Regions from separate parts of the Streptomyces sp. NPDC018833 genome, predicted to be linked through region 3. Evidence: riboswitches for the same ligand, from Rfam matches in the RefSeq annotation. Region 3 holds a riboswitch; each other region holds the start of a gene.
What was found. A riboswitch is a leader RNA that binds a small molecule or an ion and turns the genes downstream of it on or off. The one in region 3 is predicted to bind thiamine pyrophosphate.
Positions count from the first base shown of each region.

Region 1 (4,006 bases), on a different contig from region 3:
CGCGGTTGGGCAGGCCCAGGTGCTCCTTGGGCGTCACGTAGCAGAGCATGGCCGTGCCCCACCACGCGATCATCGCCGCGCCGATGCCCGAGGTGATGTGGTCGTACGCCGGGGCCACGTCGGTCGTCAGCGGGCCGAGCGTGTAGAACGGCGCCTCCTCGCAGATCTCCTGCTGGAGGTCGATGTTCTCCTTGATCTTGTGCATCGGGACATGGCCCGGGCCCTCGATCATGGTCTGCACGTTGTGCCGCTTGGCGATCCGGTTGAGCTCACCCAGCGTGCGCAGCTCCGCGAACTGCGCCTCGTCGTTGGCGTCCGCGATCGACCCGGGCCGCAGGCCGTCCCCGAGCGAGTACGTCACGTCGTACGCGGCGAGGATCTCGCAGAGCTCCTCGAAGTTCTCGTACAGGAACGACTCCTTGTGGTGCGCCAGGCACCACGCCGCCATGATCGAGCCGCCGCGCGAGACGATGCCCGTCTTCCGGCGCGCGGTCAGCGGGACGTACCGCAGCAGCACACCGGCGTGCACCGTCATGTAGTCGACGCCCTGCTCGGCCTGCTCGATGACCGTGTCCTTGTAGACCTCCCAGGTCAGCTCCTCGGCCTTGCCGTCGACCTTCTCCAGCGCCTGGTAGAGGGGCACGGTGCCGATCGGCACGGGGGAGTTGCGCAGGACCCACTCGCGGGTGGTGTGGATGTTGCGGCCCGTCGACAGGTCCATGACCGTGTCGGCGCCCCAGCGGGTGGCCCAGGTCATCTTCTCCACCTCCTCCTCGATGGAGGAGGTGACCGCGGAGTTGCCGATGTTGGCGTTGACCTTCACCAGGAACCGCTTGCCGATGATCATCGGCTCGATCTCGGGGTGGTTGACGTTGGCCGGCAGGACGGCCCGGCCCGCCGCGATCTCCTCCCGCACCACCTCGGGCGAGACGTTCTCGCGGATGGCGACGTACTCCATCTCCGGCGTGATCTCGCCCCGGCGGGCGTACGCCAGCTGCGTCACCGCCTGCCCGTCCCGGCCCCGGCGCGGCTGGCGCGGGCGGCCGGGGAAGACGGCGTCGAGGTTGCGCAGTCCCCCGCGCGGCGACGTGTGCTTGATCCCGTCGTCCTCGGGCCGGACCGGTCGGCCCGCATACTCCTCGGTGTCGCCGCGCCCGATGATCCAGCTCTCCCGCAGCGGTGGCAGGCCGCGCCGTACGTCGGTCTCGACGCCGGGATCCGTGTAAGGCCCCGACGTGTCGTACAACGTCACGTCCTTGCCGTTGGTGAGGTGCACCTTGCGCACCGGCACCCGGAGGTCGGGGCGCGAGCCCTCGACATATCCCTTGTGCCAGCCGATGGACTTCCCGGCCTCGTCGTTCTGGTTCGAGGCAGGCGTGCGTGCGTCCGATACGGTCATGAGACCTACTCCCTACGCCGGCATTACCCGGTAACAGGTTCGGCGGTCGGCGCAGCTGTCCCATACAGATGTACGGAGGTCAGCGCCCTCTCAGCCCGGTGCTCCGAGCTCCCGCGTGTGCAAAGGTGCCACCACGCTAGCGTCATGTCTGGCGTGCTGAACAGAGGCCCCCTCTCGTTCTTGCGATGATCTGGAGGTGACCTCATCACCGCAACGTCCCGATCCGCAGGGCCCCGCCACCGCTCACGTGCACAGTCATGGGCCCGCCGCGCCCGTCTCACAGCACCTCCGCAAGGTCATTGCGGCGGTGCTGATCCCCTTCGCGACGGCCGTCCTCGTCGGACTTGCCGTGATGTGGCCGGGCGGGACGCCCGGTCATGAGCGCTCCGGCGTGGGCTTCGACCGCCAGACCGAGCAGGGCAGGGTGGTGAGCGTCGAGAAGGTCGACTGCAAGGACGTCAACGCCGGCCAGGTGCCGCCGACCGGCGACACCTCAACGCCCGAGGGACGTGAGGCGGTCAACGCGCAGCGGGGCGACTGCGGAAAGGCCACCATCGAGGTCATCACCGGCAAGGACAAGGGCCGCACCTTCGTCGAGATCGTCCAGCCCGACGCGCCACGGCAACTGCGGGAGGGTCAGGGCGTCGTGGTGGCGTACGCCCCGGACGCGCCTCGCGATCTGCAGTACTCGGTGACCGATGTGGACCGCGAGTTCCCGATGGCCCTGCTGGCGGGCATCTTCGCCCTGGTGGTCGTCCTGGTGGGGCGGATGCGCGGCGTGATGGCGCTGATCGCGCTCGCCGTCTCGTTCGCCGTGCTGACACTGTTCATCCTGCCCGCGATCCTGCAGGGTTCGAATCCGCTGATCGTCGCGGTGGTCGGGGCGAGCGCGATCATGCTCATCGCGCTCTACTTGTGCCACGGCATCACCGCGCGGACCTCTGTCGCCGTGCTGGGCACGCTGATCTCGCTGCTGCTCATCGCTCTGCTCGGCTCGCTGTTCATCGGCTGGGCCAGCCTCAGCGGCAACACCGACGACAACACCGGCCTGATCAAGGGCCTCTACCCGAACATCGACATGAGCGGCCTGCTGCTCGCCGGAGTCATCATCGGCTCGCTCGGCGTGCTCGACGACGTCACGGTGACGCAGACCTCTGCGGTCTGGGAACTGCACCAGGCCGACCCGGACATGGGGCCGCGCGCCCTCTACCGCTCCGCCATCCGGATCGGCCGCGACCACATCGCCTCGGTCGTCAACACCCTCGTGCTCGCCTACGCGGGCGCGGCACTGCCGCTGCTGCTGCTCTTCTCGATCGCCCAGTCCAGCGTGGGCACCGTGGCCACCAGCGAGCTGGTGGCGGAGGAGATCGTACGAACCCTGGTGGGCTCGATCGGCCTCGTCGCCTCCGTACCGGTGACCACCGTGCTCGCCGCCCTGGTCGTCTCGGCGGACCGGCCGGGCCGTCCCGCCACCGGGGCGGCCGCCTCCGCGCGCGGCACCCGGGGCAGGCGCCGCAAGAAGTGACGGGCACCGGGCACACGCCGCGGGAGTAACCCGACAGCTCCAGGTGTGGGCCGGCGGGGACCGGTGCCCTCAACCGGCGTTCTCCTCGGCGAGGATACGCCCGAGCGCCTCCTCCAGACTGACCTCGAAATCACCGAGCGCGAGCTCCTGACCGAGCGGAACCAGCCTGTCCGTACGGTCCAGGAAGGCGACGAGCGGCGGAGCACCGACACGGAACAGCGCGGAGTCGCTCCCGACGCGCAGTCGGATGTGAACGTCCGACAGCGCCTCCGGCCGGGTCGGCGCGATGTGCACATCACCGTCCCCACTCGGCGCATTGATCCCGTCGAGCAGCAGTTCCCGGCCGAAAGCCCAGGTCACGGGCGCGTCACCGGGAAGGTGGAAGGTCATCCGCACCGCATAAGGGTCCGAAGTCTCGTAGTGCAGCTCCACCGGGATCCGGAAGGAGAGCTCTTGGGAGACGAGGAAACTCATCAGAACCTCGGCCTGGACCGACTCGCGCATCACGTACCTCGCAGTAGATGAAGCAATGAATGAACCGTGCTGACGACATGAAGGAAACGGCCAGGAACGATCGCTGCCGGCTCTCTTGGCCTTCAGGACGCCATCGTGGTGGAAGCGCCAGCAGATCACAAGGAGTGATATTTCAGATACTGATGGAGAACGCAAGCGCCGCCAACAGGCTGCCTACCCCGGCCCGCAGTTGTTCAACTGCCGGGCCGAGCCTGACCTCTTGGTGCACAGGGAGGGAAATGGCCATCGTCGCAGCTATGTCACCCGCAGTGATCGGATGGCCGCGCGGACTGTGCCGACGGCGTACTCCTGACGCTCGACGACCGGCTCCACACGCCCGAGGGAGCCCCGCCGCTCCAGCAGCGCGTCCCGGTCACGGACCGAGTAGGGCGTCACCCGCTGCACCGGGTGGCGGTCGAGGTGGTCGCGGCGGGCCTCCTCGTCGAGCTGGCTGAGCAGGCACTGCCCGATCGCGTGGGCGTGCCCCGTCTCACGGAAGTCGGCCCATTCCTGAGCGGCCGGGGCGTACGGAGTGCCCGCCACGGCGACGAGCTCGATTTCACCCTCGC
Region 1 is NZ_JBIRZM010000007.1:291,993-295,998, forward strand. Features, by position in the region: gene thiC (phosphomethylpyrimidine synthase ThiC) at 1-1,399, opposite strand, end outside; TPP riboswitch at 1,392-1,524, opposite strand; gene ACH5AF_RS17585 (YibE/F family protein) at 1,596-2,924, shown strand; gene ACH5AF_RS17590 (SsgA family sporulation/cell division regulator) at 2,994-3,428, opposite strand; partial or broken gene ACH5AF_RS17595 (IclR family transcriptional regulator) at 3,571-4,006, opposite strand, start outside.
Region 1: it holds a riboswitch for thiamine pyrophosphate, as region 3 does, so the genes downstream of both, thiC (phosphomethylpyrimidine synthase ThiC) here and ACH5AF_RS10295 (thiamine ABC transporter substrate binding subunit) in region 3, are expected to answer to the same signal.

Region 2 (4,006 bases), on a different contig from region 3:
CCCCCCTCAGGCGGTTCGGGGTCCGGCGCGGAGCCCAGCCCCCACGGCCGCCAGGCCGAAGGGAGGGCGGGGCGGGGAAACGGCCCCGCGCGGCGGCGCCCACCCGCGGCGGCCTCGACTCGCGGCGCCCCCACTCGCCTCCTCAGAACGCCGGGCGTTCCGGGTCCAGCGAGGCCCGTCCCTCCACCGGCGACGATGCCTCCGCGAAGTGGCGGCGCGGAATGCGGCCCGCCCGGTACGCCAGCCGCCCCGCCTCCACCGCGTGCCGCATCGCCTCGGCCATCAGCACCGGCTCCTGCGCCCGCGTCACCGCCGACGCCAGCATCACCGCCGCGCACCCCAGCTCCATCGCCAGCGCCGCGTCCGAGGCAGTGCCCGCGCCCGCGTCCAGGATCACCGGCACGCCGGCCTGTTCGACGATCAGCTGGAAGTTGTGCGGGTTGCGGATACCGAGACCGGATCCGATCGGCGAGCCCAGCGGCATGATCGCCGCGCAGCCCACGTCCTGGAGCTTGCGCGCCAGCACCGGGTCGTCGTTGGTGTACGGCAGGACCGTGAAGCCGTCGTCGACCAGCGTCTCGGCAGCCTCCAGCAGTTCCACCCCGTCGGGCAGCAGCGTGCGCTCGTCGGCGACGACCTCCAGCTTGATCCAGTCCGTGCCCAGCGCCTCCCGCGCGAGCCGTGCCGTCAACACGGCCTCGCCGGCGGTGAAGCAGCCGGCGGTGTTCGGCAGCACCTGGATGCCCAGCCGGGCCAGGACGGACAGGACGGACCCCCGCACTGTCGGATCGAGACGGCGCATGGCGACCGTGGTGAGCTCCGTGCCACTGGCGAGCAGCGACCGCTCCAGTACGTCGAGGCTCGGCGCCCCGCCCGTACCCATGATCAGCCGTGAGGCGAACGTGGTGCCGCCGATGGTGAGACGGTCGTCGGCCATGGTGCTCAGCCTCCCTGCACGGCGGTGAGGATCTCGACGCGGTCACCCTCGCCGAGCCGGGTGCCCGCCCACTGGCTGCGTGGGACGACGGACTCGTTGACGGCGGCTGCCACACCGGAGGGGGCCGTCGTCAACGCCGCCACCACGGCGTCCAGAGTGGTGCTGTCGGCAAGCTCGCGAGCCTCGCCGTTGACGGAGACGTTCATGCGGGCTGCCCCTGTCGTACCCGTACGCGTGCACCCGCGGGGGAGAACCGGCGGGGGCTGAACGCGCGGGCGGCGTCGGGCAGTTCGCCGGTGGTGAGCGCGGCGGCGAGCACCTCACCGGTCACCGGTGTGAGCAGGACCCCGTTGCGGTAGTGGCCGGTGGCCAGCAACAGCCCCGGCAGCTCCGTGAATCCCAGCATCGGCGCGTTGTCGGGGGAGCCGGGGCGCAGTCCGGCGCACGTCTCGGTGAGCGGCAGTTCGGTGATGCCGGGGACCAGCTCGTGCGCGTCGCGCAGCAGTTCGTAGACGCCGCCGGCGGTGACGGTCGTGTCCCAGCCCTGTTCCTCGCTGGTCGCGCCGACCACCAGTTCGCCGTTCTCGCGCGGCACCAGGTACACATGGCTGCCGCGCACCACCGCCCGCACCGTGCGGGACAGGAACGGCGCGTACGGGCCCGGCACCGTCAGTCGCAGTACCTGGCCCTTCACGGGCCGCACCGGAGGCAGGACGTCGTCCGGGACCCCGCCGAGCCGGCCGCTCAGGCTGCCGCCCGCCAGCACCACCTGGTCCGCGGCCAGCTCGGTGCCGTCGGCCAGCACCGCACCGGCGGCGCGGTCGTGCACGACGAGCAGCCGCTCCGCCCAGGTGCGGCGGAATTCGACACCGGCCCGCTCGCAGGCGACGACCAGGGCGGCGGCCAGCCGCCGTGGATCGACCTGGTGGTCCCCGTCGACACGCAGGCCCCCGCGGACGCCCGGCGCGAGCAGGGGCTCCAGCCGGCGGCATTCGCGGCCGGTCAGCCACTCGGATTCCAGGCCCGAACGGCGTTGCAGGGCGTGCAGTTCCCGCAGGTGGGCGCGGTCGTCGGCATCAAGTGCGACGGCGAGGGTGCCGCACGCGCGGTAGCCCACGGACCGCCCGCTCGCCTCCTCGAGTTCGGCGGCGAATGCCGGGTAGCGCCGGGCCGATTCGAGGTTGAGGCCGAGCAGCGTCTGCTCGCCGTAGTGGAGTTCGGTGACGGCGGCCAGCATGCCGGCCGCGACCCGCGCGGCCCCGCCGCCGGGCTCGGGATCGGCGACGGCGACGCGCAGTCCGCGCTGCGCCGTGCGCCAGGCCGTGACCAGGCCGATGATTCCGCCCCCGACGACGAGGACGTCGGGGGCGTCTGGTGTACGAGACATGGGCGTCCAGCCCCTCCCTTCGCCGGCATGACCCGGATCAGGTTCGTACGGTCGGAGGCCGGCCAGCCTCCCTCTCAGCCCGGTGCGTCCGGGCTCCCGCGAGTGCCTTACGGTGGCCACCCTAACCCCACGCCCAGGCGCGCAGTAAGGGAGCCGCCGTCCCCCCGGCGCAGGGGGCGCAGGAGGTGACCGCGGTGGTGAGATCGCTCGACGGGCTGGTGCTGGCGCCGGTCGCCGACCAGGCCCCCGGCCAGGTGGGTACCAGCACCCGGTTTCTGTACCACGAGGAGGACGGGCGGATCTGGGCCGAGTACGAAGGCGGTGACGTGGTCCGCGGCCACCTCGTGGGCACCCGCGAGGGAGATCGGCTGGACTTCCGCTATGTGCAGCTGAAGACGGACGGCGGGACCTCCTGCGGCCACTGCCGGTCCGTCGTCGTCGAACTGCCCGACGGCCGGGTGCGGCTGGAGGAGACCTGGGAGTGGGAGTCGCAAGAGGGCAGTGGGACCAGTGTGGTCGAGCAACTGCTCCCTGACGGTTCGTCAGGAGCTTAGGGTGGCCGGGTGAGCGAGCAGAGACAGCACCAGGAGCGGGACGGGCGGCGGGTCGTCGTGGTCGGTGCCGGGATGGCCGGCGTGCAGACCGCGGTAGCCCTGCGCGAACAGGGCTTCACCGGAGCGGTCACCCTCATCGGCGCCGAACCGCACCAGCCGTACGACCGGCCGCCGCTTTCCAAGGCGATCCTCCTCGGCACGGCCGAGGGCTCGGCCTTCGACATCGACTTCGACGCGCTCGAGGTCGACCTGCGGCTCGGCTGCGAGGTGACCGGCGTACGCCCGGGGGCGCACGAGGTGGACACCGAGGCCGGCCCCGTTTCCTACGACGCGCTCGTCCTCGCCACCGGGGCCGAACCCGTCACCCTGCCCGGAACGACGGGCATCCCGGGCGTCCATCTGCTGCGTACGCTCGACGACGCGGACCGGCTGCGGCCCGTGCTCGCGCGGCAGCACGACATCGTGGTCGTCGGAGCGGGCTGGATCGGCGCGGAATTCGCGACCGCCGCGCGCGAGGCCGGCTGCGCGGTGACCGTCGTCGAGGCCGCCGACCGGCCGCTGGCCGGGTCCATGCCCGCCGAGGTCGCGGCGCCCATGGCCGCCTGGTACGCCGAGGCGGGCGCCGAGCTGCTCACGGGCGCCCGCGTGGCCGCCGTCGAGCCGGGCGCGGTCGTGCTGGCGGGATCGGGGCGCAGGCTCGCGGCCGGCGCCGTCGTCGTCGGCATCGGGGCCCGGCCCGCGACCGCCGCGCTCGCCGGCAGCGGCATCGAGCTCGGCCCGGACGGCGCCGTCGTCGCCGACCGCCATCTGCACACCTCCGCACCCGATGTGTACGCCGTGGGCGACTGCGCCTCCTACCCCTCCGGCCGTTACGGCGAGCGGCTGCTCGTCCACCACTGGGACAACGCCCTCCAGGGGCCGCGCACGGTCGCCGCCAACATCCTGGGCACCGGCCCCGAGCCGCAGGTGTACGACCCCGTGCCCTACTTCTGGTCGGAGCAGTTCGGCCGCTTCGTGCAGTACGCGGGCCACCACCCGGCTGGCGACACGCTGCTGTGGCGGGGCGATCCGGCCACGGACCGGGCCTGGACGGTGCTGTGGCTGCGCGAGGGCGTGCTCGTCGCCCTG
Region 2 is NZ_JBIRZM010000006.1:245,836-249,841, reverse strand. Features, by position in the region: gene ACH5AF_RS15285 (thiazole synthase) at 143-937, opposite strand; gene thiS (sulfur carrier protein ThiS) at 943-1,143, opposite strand; gene thiO (glycine oxidase ThiO) at 1,140-2,324, opposite strand; TPP riboswitch at 2,322-2,434, opposite strand; gene ACH5AF_RS15270 (hypothetical protein) at 2,519-2,878, shown strand; gene ACH5AF_RS15265 (NAD(P)/FAD-dependent oxidoreductase) at 2,951-4,006, shown strand, end outside.
Region 2: it holds a riboswitch for thiamine pyrophosphate, as region 3 does, so the genes downstream of both, thiO (glycine oxidase ThiO) here and ACH5AF_RS10295 (thiamine ABC transporter substrate binding subunit) in region 3, are expected to answer to the same signal.

Region 3 (4,006 bases):
ACGTACGCGGGGCCGAAGGCGCCTGGGTGGCCGTGGCGCTGACCGCGCTCGCGGTGCTGGTCTGGCGTATGACCGAGCCGCCCGACGGCTACCTCAGGGATGTCACGGCCGGTGTCTTCGCTGCCTTCTACGTGCCGTTCCTGGCGACCTTCGTCGCGTTGATGCTCAGTGCGGACGACGGACCGGAACGGGTGATCACCTTCCTGGTCCTCACGGTCGTCAGCGACACCGGGGCATACGCGGTCGGCTGGCGATTCGGGAAGCACAAGCTCGCGCCGCGCATCAGCCCCGGCAAGACCCGGGAAGGGCTGCTGGGCGCGGTGGGCTTCGCGATGACGGCGGGCGCGCTGTGCATGCAGTTCCTCGTCGACGACGGCACCTGGTGGCAGGGCCTGCTGCTTGGCCTCGCGGTCGCGGCGAGCGCGACGCTCGGCGACCTCGGCGAGTCGATGATCAAGCGGGACCTCGGCATCAAGGACATGGGCACCCTGCTCCCCGGCCACGGCGGCATCATGGACCGGCTGGACTCGCTCCTGCCGACGGCCCCGGTGGTATGGCTGCTGCTGGTGCTGTTCGTGGGGTCCGGCTGACCCGGCGGGGCGGCACGCGCCGGGGCCGTCGGGCAGCGAGCGGCTGAACGGCTCCGGTCGGCTACGGTCCGCAGCCCGAGGCCGTCTGACCTGCGGTCTTCTTCGTGAGGGCTCGTCGTCCACAGGGCGGCGGGCCCTCCGTCGCATCTCTGCGACACTGGTAGCACCATGCCCAAGCCCGGAGAACTCACTTTCGTCGCGCCCCGCGGAGCCAAGAAGCCCCCGCGGCACCTCGCCGACCTCTCGCCCGCCGAGCGCAAGGACGCCGTCGCCGCGATCGGCGAGAAGCCGTTCCGCGCCAAGCAGCTGTCCCAGCACTACTTCGCGCGGTACGCGCACGACCCCGCGCAGTGGACCGACATCCCCGCTGCCGCACGCGAGAAGCTCGCCACGGAGCTGCTGCCCGATCTGATGTCGGTCGTGCGGCACATCTCCTGCGACAACGACACCACCCGCAAGACGCTGTGGCGCCTCCACGACGGCACGCTCGTCGAGTCCGTCCTGATGCGCTACCCGGACCGGGTCACGATGTGCATCTCCTCGCAGGCGGGCTGCGGGATGAACTGCCCGTTCTGCGCGACGGGTCAGGCCGGTCTCGACCGTAATCTGTCCACCGCCGAGATCGTGCACCAGATCGTGGACGGCATGCGCGCCCTGCGCGACGGCGAGGTGCCCGGAGGCCCCGCCCGGCTGTCCAACATCGTCTTCATGGGCATGGGCGAGCCGCTCGCCAACTACAAGCGCGTCGTCGGCGCCGTCCGCCGGCTGACCGACCCCGAGCCGGACGGCCTCGGCCTCTCGCAGCGCGGCATCACCGTCTCCACGGTGGGCCTGGTGCCCGCGATGCTCCGCTTCGCCGACGAGGGCTTCAAGTGCCGTCTCGCCGTCTCGCTGCACGCGCCGGACGACGAGCTGCGCGACACCCTGGTCCCGGTCAACACCCGCTGGAAGGTCCGGGAGGTCCTCGACGCCGCCTGGGAGTACGCGGAGAAGTCCGGCCGCCGTATCTCCATCGAGTACGCGCTGATCCGCGACATCAACGACCAGGCGTGGCGCGGCGATCTGCTCGGCCGGCTCCTCAAGGGTGGGGGTCCCACCGGCGGAGCCAGGGGGAGGGTCCATGTCAACCTGATCCCGCTGAACCCGACCCCCGGCTCGCAGTGGACCGCGTCGCGGCCGGAGGACGAGAAGGCCTTCGTCGAGGCCATCGCGGCTCATGGTGTGCCGGTCACCGTCCGGGACACCCGTGGGCAGGAGATCGACGGGGCGTGCGGGCAGCTGGCGGCGCAGGAGCGGTGACCAGGGGGCGGTGTCGGCCACGGCTGATACTGTGCCCTGTGCGTTCGCACAAATGAACAACGAAACATTCCGACAGGGGAGCGCACGACAGCGCTGAGAGTGCGGCGGGACATGTCCCAACAGGCCGCAGACCCTCGGACCTGATCCGGGTCATACCGGCGTAGGGAGTCAGCACCATCATGAACAGCCAGCTTCGGCGTGCCACCGGCACCGCGCTCGCTGCCGCCCTCGGCGTCACCGCCCTGGCGGCCTGCGGCGGCGAATCCAAGGAGTCCGGCTCCTCCGCGGACGGCGCGTCCAAGACCGTCACCCTCGTCAGCCACGACTCCTTCGCGGCGTCCGACGCCGTCCTGAAGGACTTCACCCGGCAGACCGGCTACACGGTCAAGGTCCTCAAGAGCGGGGACGCCGGCGCGGCGCTCAACAAGGAGATCCTGACCAAGGGCTCCCCGCAGGGCGACGTCTTCTTCGGCGTCGACAACACCCTGCTCTCCCGCGCCCTCGACAACGACCTGTTCACCCCGTACGAGGCCGCGGGGCTCGACCAGGTCGCGGACGAGGCGCAGCTCGACGCGGACAAGCACCGCGTCACGCCCGTCGACACCGGCGACATCTGCGTGAACTACGACAAGAAGTTCTTCGCCGACAAGAAGCTCGCGCCGCCGAAGACCTTCGCCGACCTCGCGGAGCCCGCGTACAAGAACCTGCTCGTCGTCGAGAACCCGGCGACGTCCTCGCCCGGCCTCGGCTTCCTGCTCGGCAGCGTCGGCGCGTTCGGCGAGTCGGGCTGGCAGGACTACTGGAAGAAGCTCAAGGCCAACGGCGTCAAGGTCGTCGACGGCTGGGAGCAGGCGTACAACGAGGAGTTCTCCGGCTCCGCCGGCGGCCGGAAGGCCAAGGCCGACCGTCCCCTCGTCGTCTCGTACGCCTCCAGCCCGCCGGTCGAGGTGCTCTACGCCGACCCCCAGCCGGCCGAGGCGCCGACCGGTGTCGCGACCGGCACCTGCTTCCGCCAGATCGAGTTCGCCGGACTCCTCAAGGGCGCGAAGAACGAGGCGGGAGGCAAGGCGCTGCTGGACTTCCTGATCACCAAGAAGTTCCAGGAGGACATGCCGCTCACCATGTTCGTGAACCCGGTGGTCGACGGCGCGAAGCTGCCCGAGCTGTACACCGAGCACGGCGTGGTCGTCGACAAGCCCGAGACCGTCGCTCCCGGCACGATCGCCGAGAACCGTGAGCAGTGGGTCCGGTCGTGGTCCTCGCTCGTGCTGAAGTAAGGCAGTCCCTCAAGGGGAACGCGGCGCGGCTCGCCCTGATGGCCGGGCCCGTCGCGTTCTTCGCCGTCTTCTTCGCCTACCCGGTCACCGCGATCGTCGGCCGCGGCCTGCGCGTCGACGGCGCGTGGGAGTTCGGGCGGTTCGGCGAGGTCCTCGGGCGCCCGGACATCCTGCACGTCCTGTGGTTCACCACCTGGCAGGCGCTCGCGTCCACCGCGCTCACCCTGCTCGCCGCACTGCCCGCCGCCTATGTGTTCGCCCGCCTCGACTTTCCGGGCAAGCGGCTGCTGCGCGCCGTGGTCACCGTGCCGTTCGTGCTGCCGACGGTCGTCGTCGGTACGGCCTTCCTCGCGCTGCTCGGCCGCGGCGGACTGCTCGACGAACTGTGGGGCGTACGCCTGGACACCACGGTCTGGGCGATCCTGCTCGCGCACGTCTTCTTCAACTACGCCGTCGTCGTCCGCATCGTCGGCGGCCTGTGGTCGCAGCTCGACCCACGTCAGGAGGAGGCCGCGCGCGTGCTGGGCGTCGGTCGCCTCACCGCCTGGCGGCGGGTGACGCTGCCCGCGCTGGCCCCGTCCGTCGCGGCGGCGGCGCTGATGGTCTTCCTGTTCACCTTCAGCTCCTTCGGTGTGGTGCAGATCCTCGGCGGACCCACGTTCTCCACCCTTGAGGTGGAGATCTACCGGCAGACGGCGGAGATGCTCGACCTGCCGACCGCGGCCGTGCTCACGATGCTGCAGTTCGCGGCCGTCGCCGTCGTTCTCACCGTGCATGCCCGGACCGTACGCCGCGGGGAGAGCGCACTCAGGCTCGTCGACCCCTCCCGTACCGCACGCC
Region 3 is NZ_JBIRZM010000004.1:118,480-122,485, reverse strand. Features, by position in the region: gene ACH5AF_RS10305 (phosphatidate cytidylyltransferase) at 1-590, shown strand, start outside; gene rlmN (23S rRNA (adenine(2503)-C(2))-methyltransferase RlmN) at 759-1,889, shown strand; TPP riboswitch at 1,954-2,073, shown strand; gene ACH5AF_RS10295 (thiamine ABC transporter substrate binding subunit) at 2,069-3,166, shown strand; gene ACH5AF_RS10290 (ABC transporter permease) at 3,205-4,006, shown strand, end outside.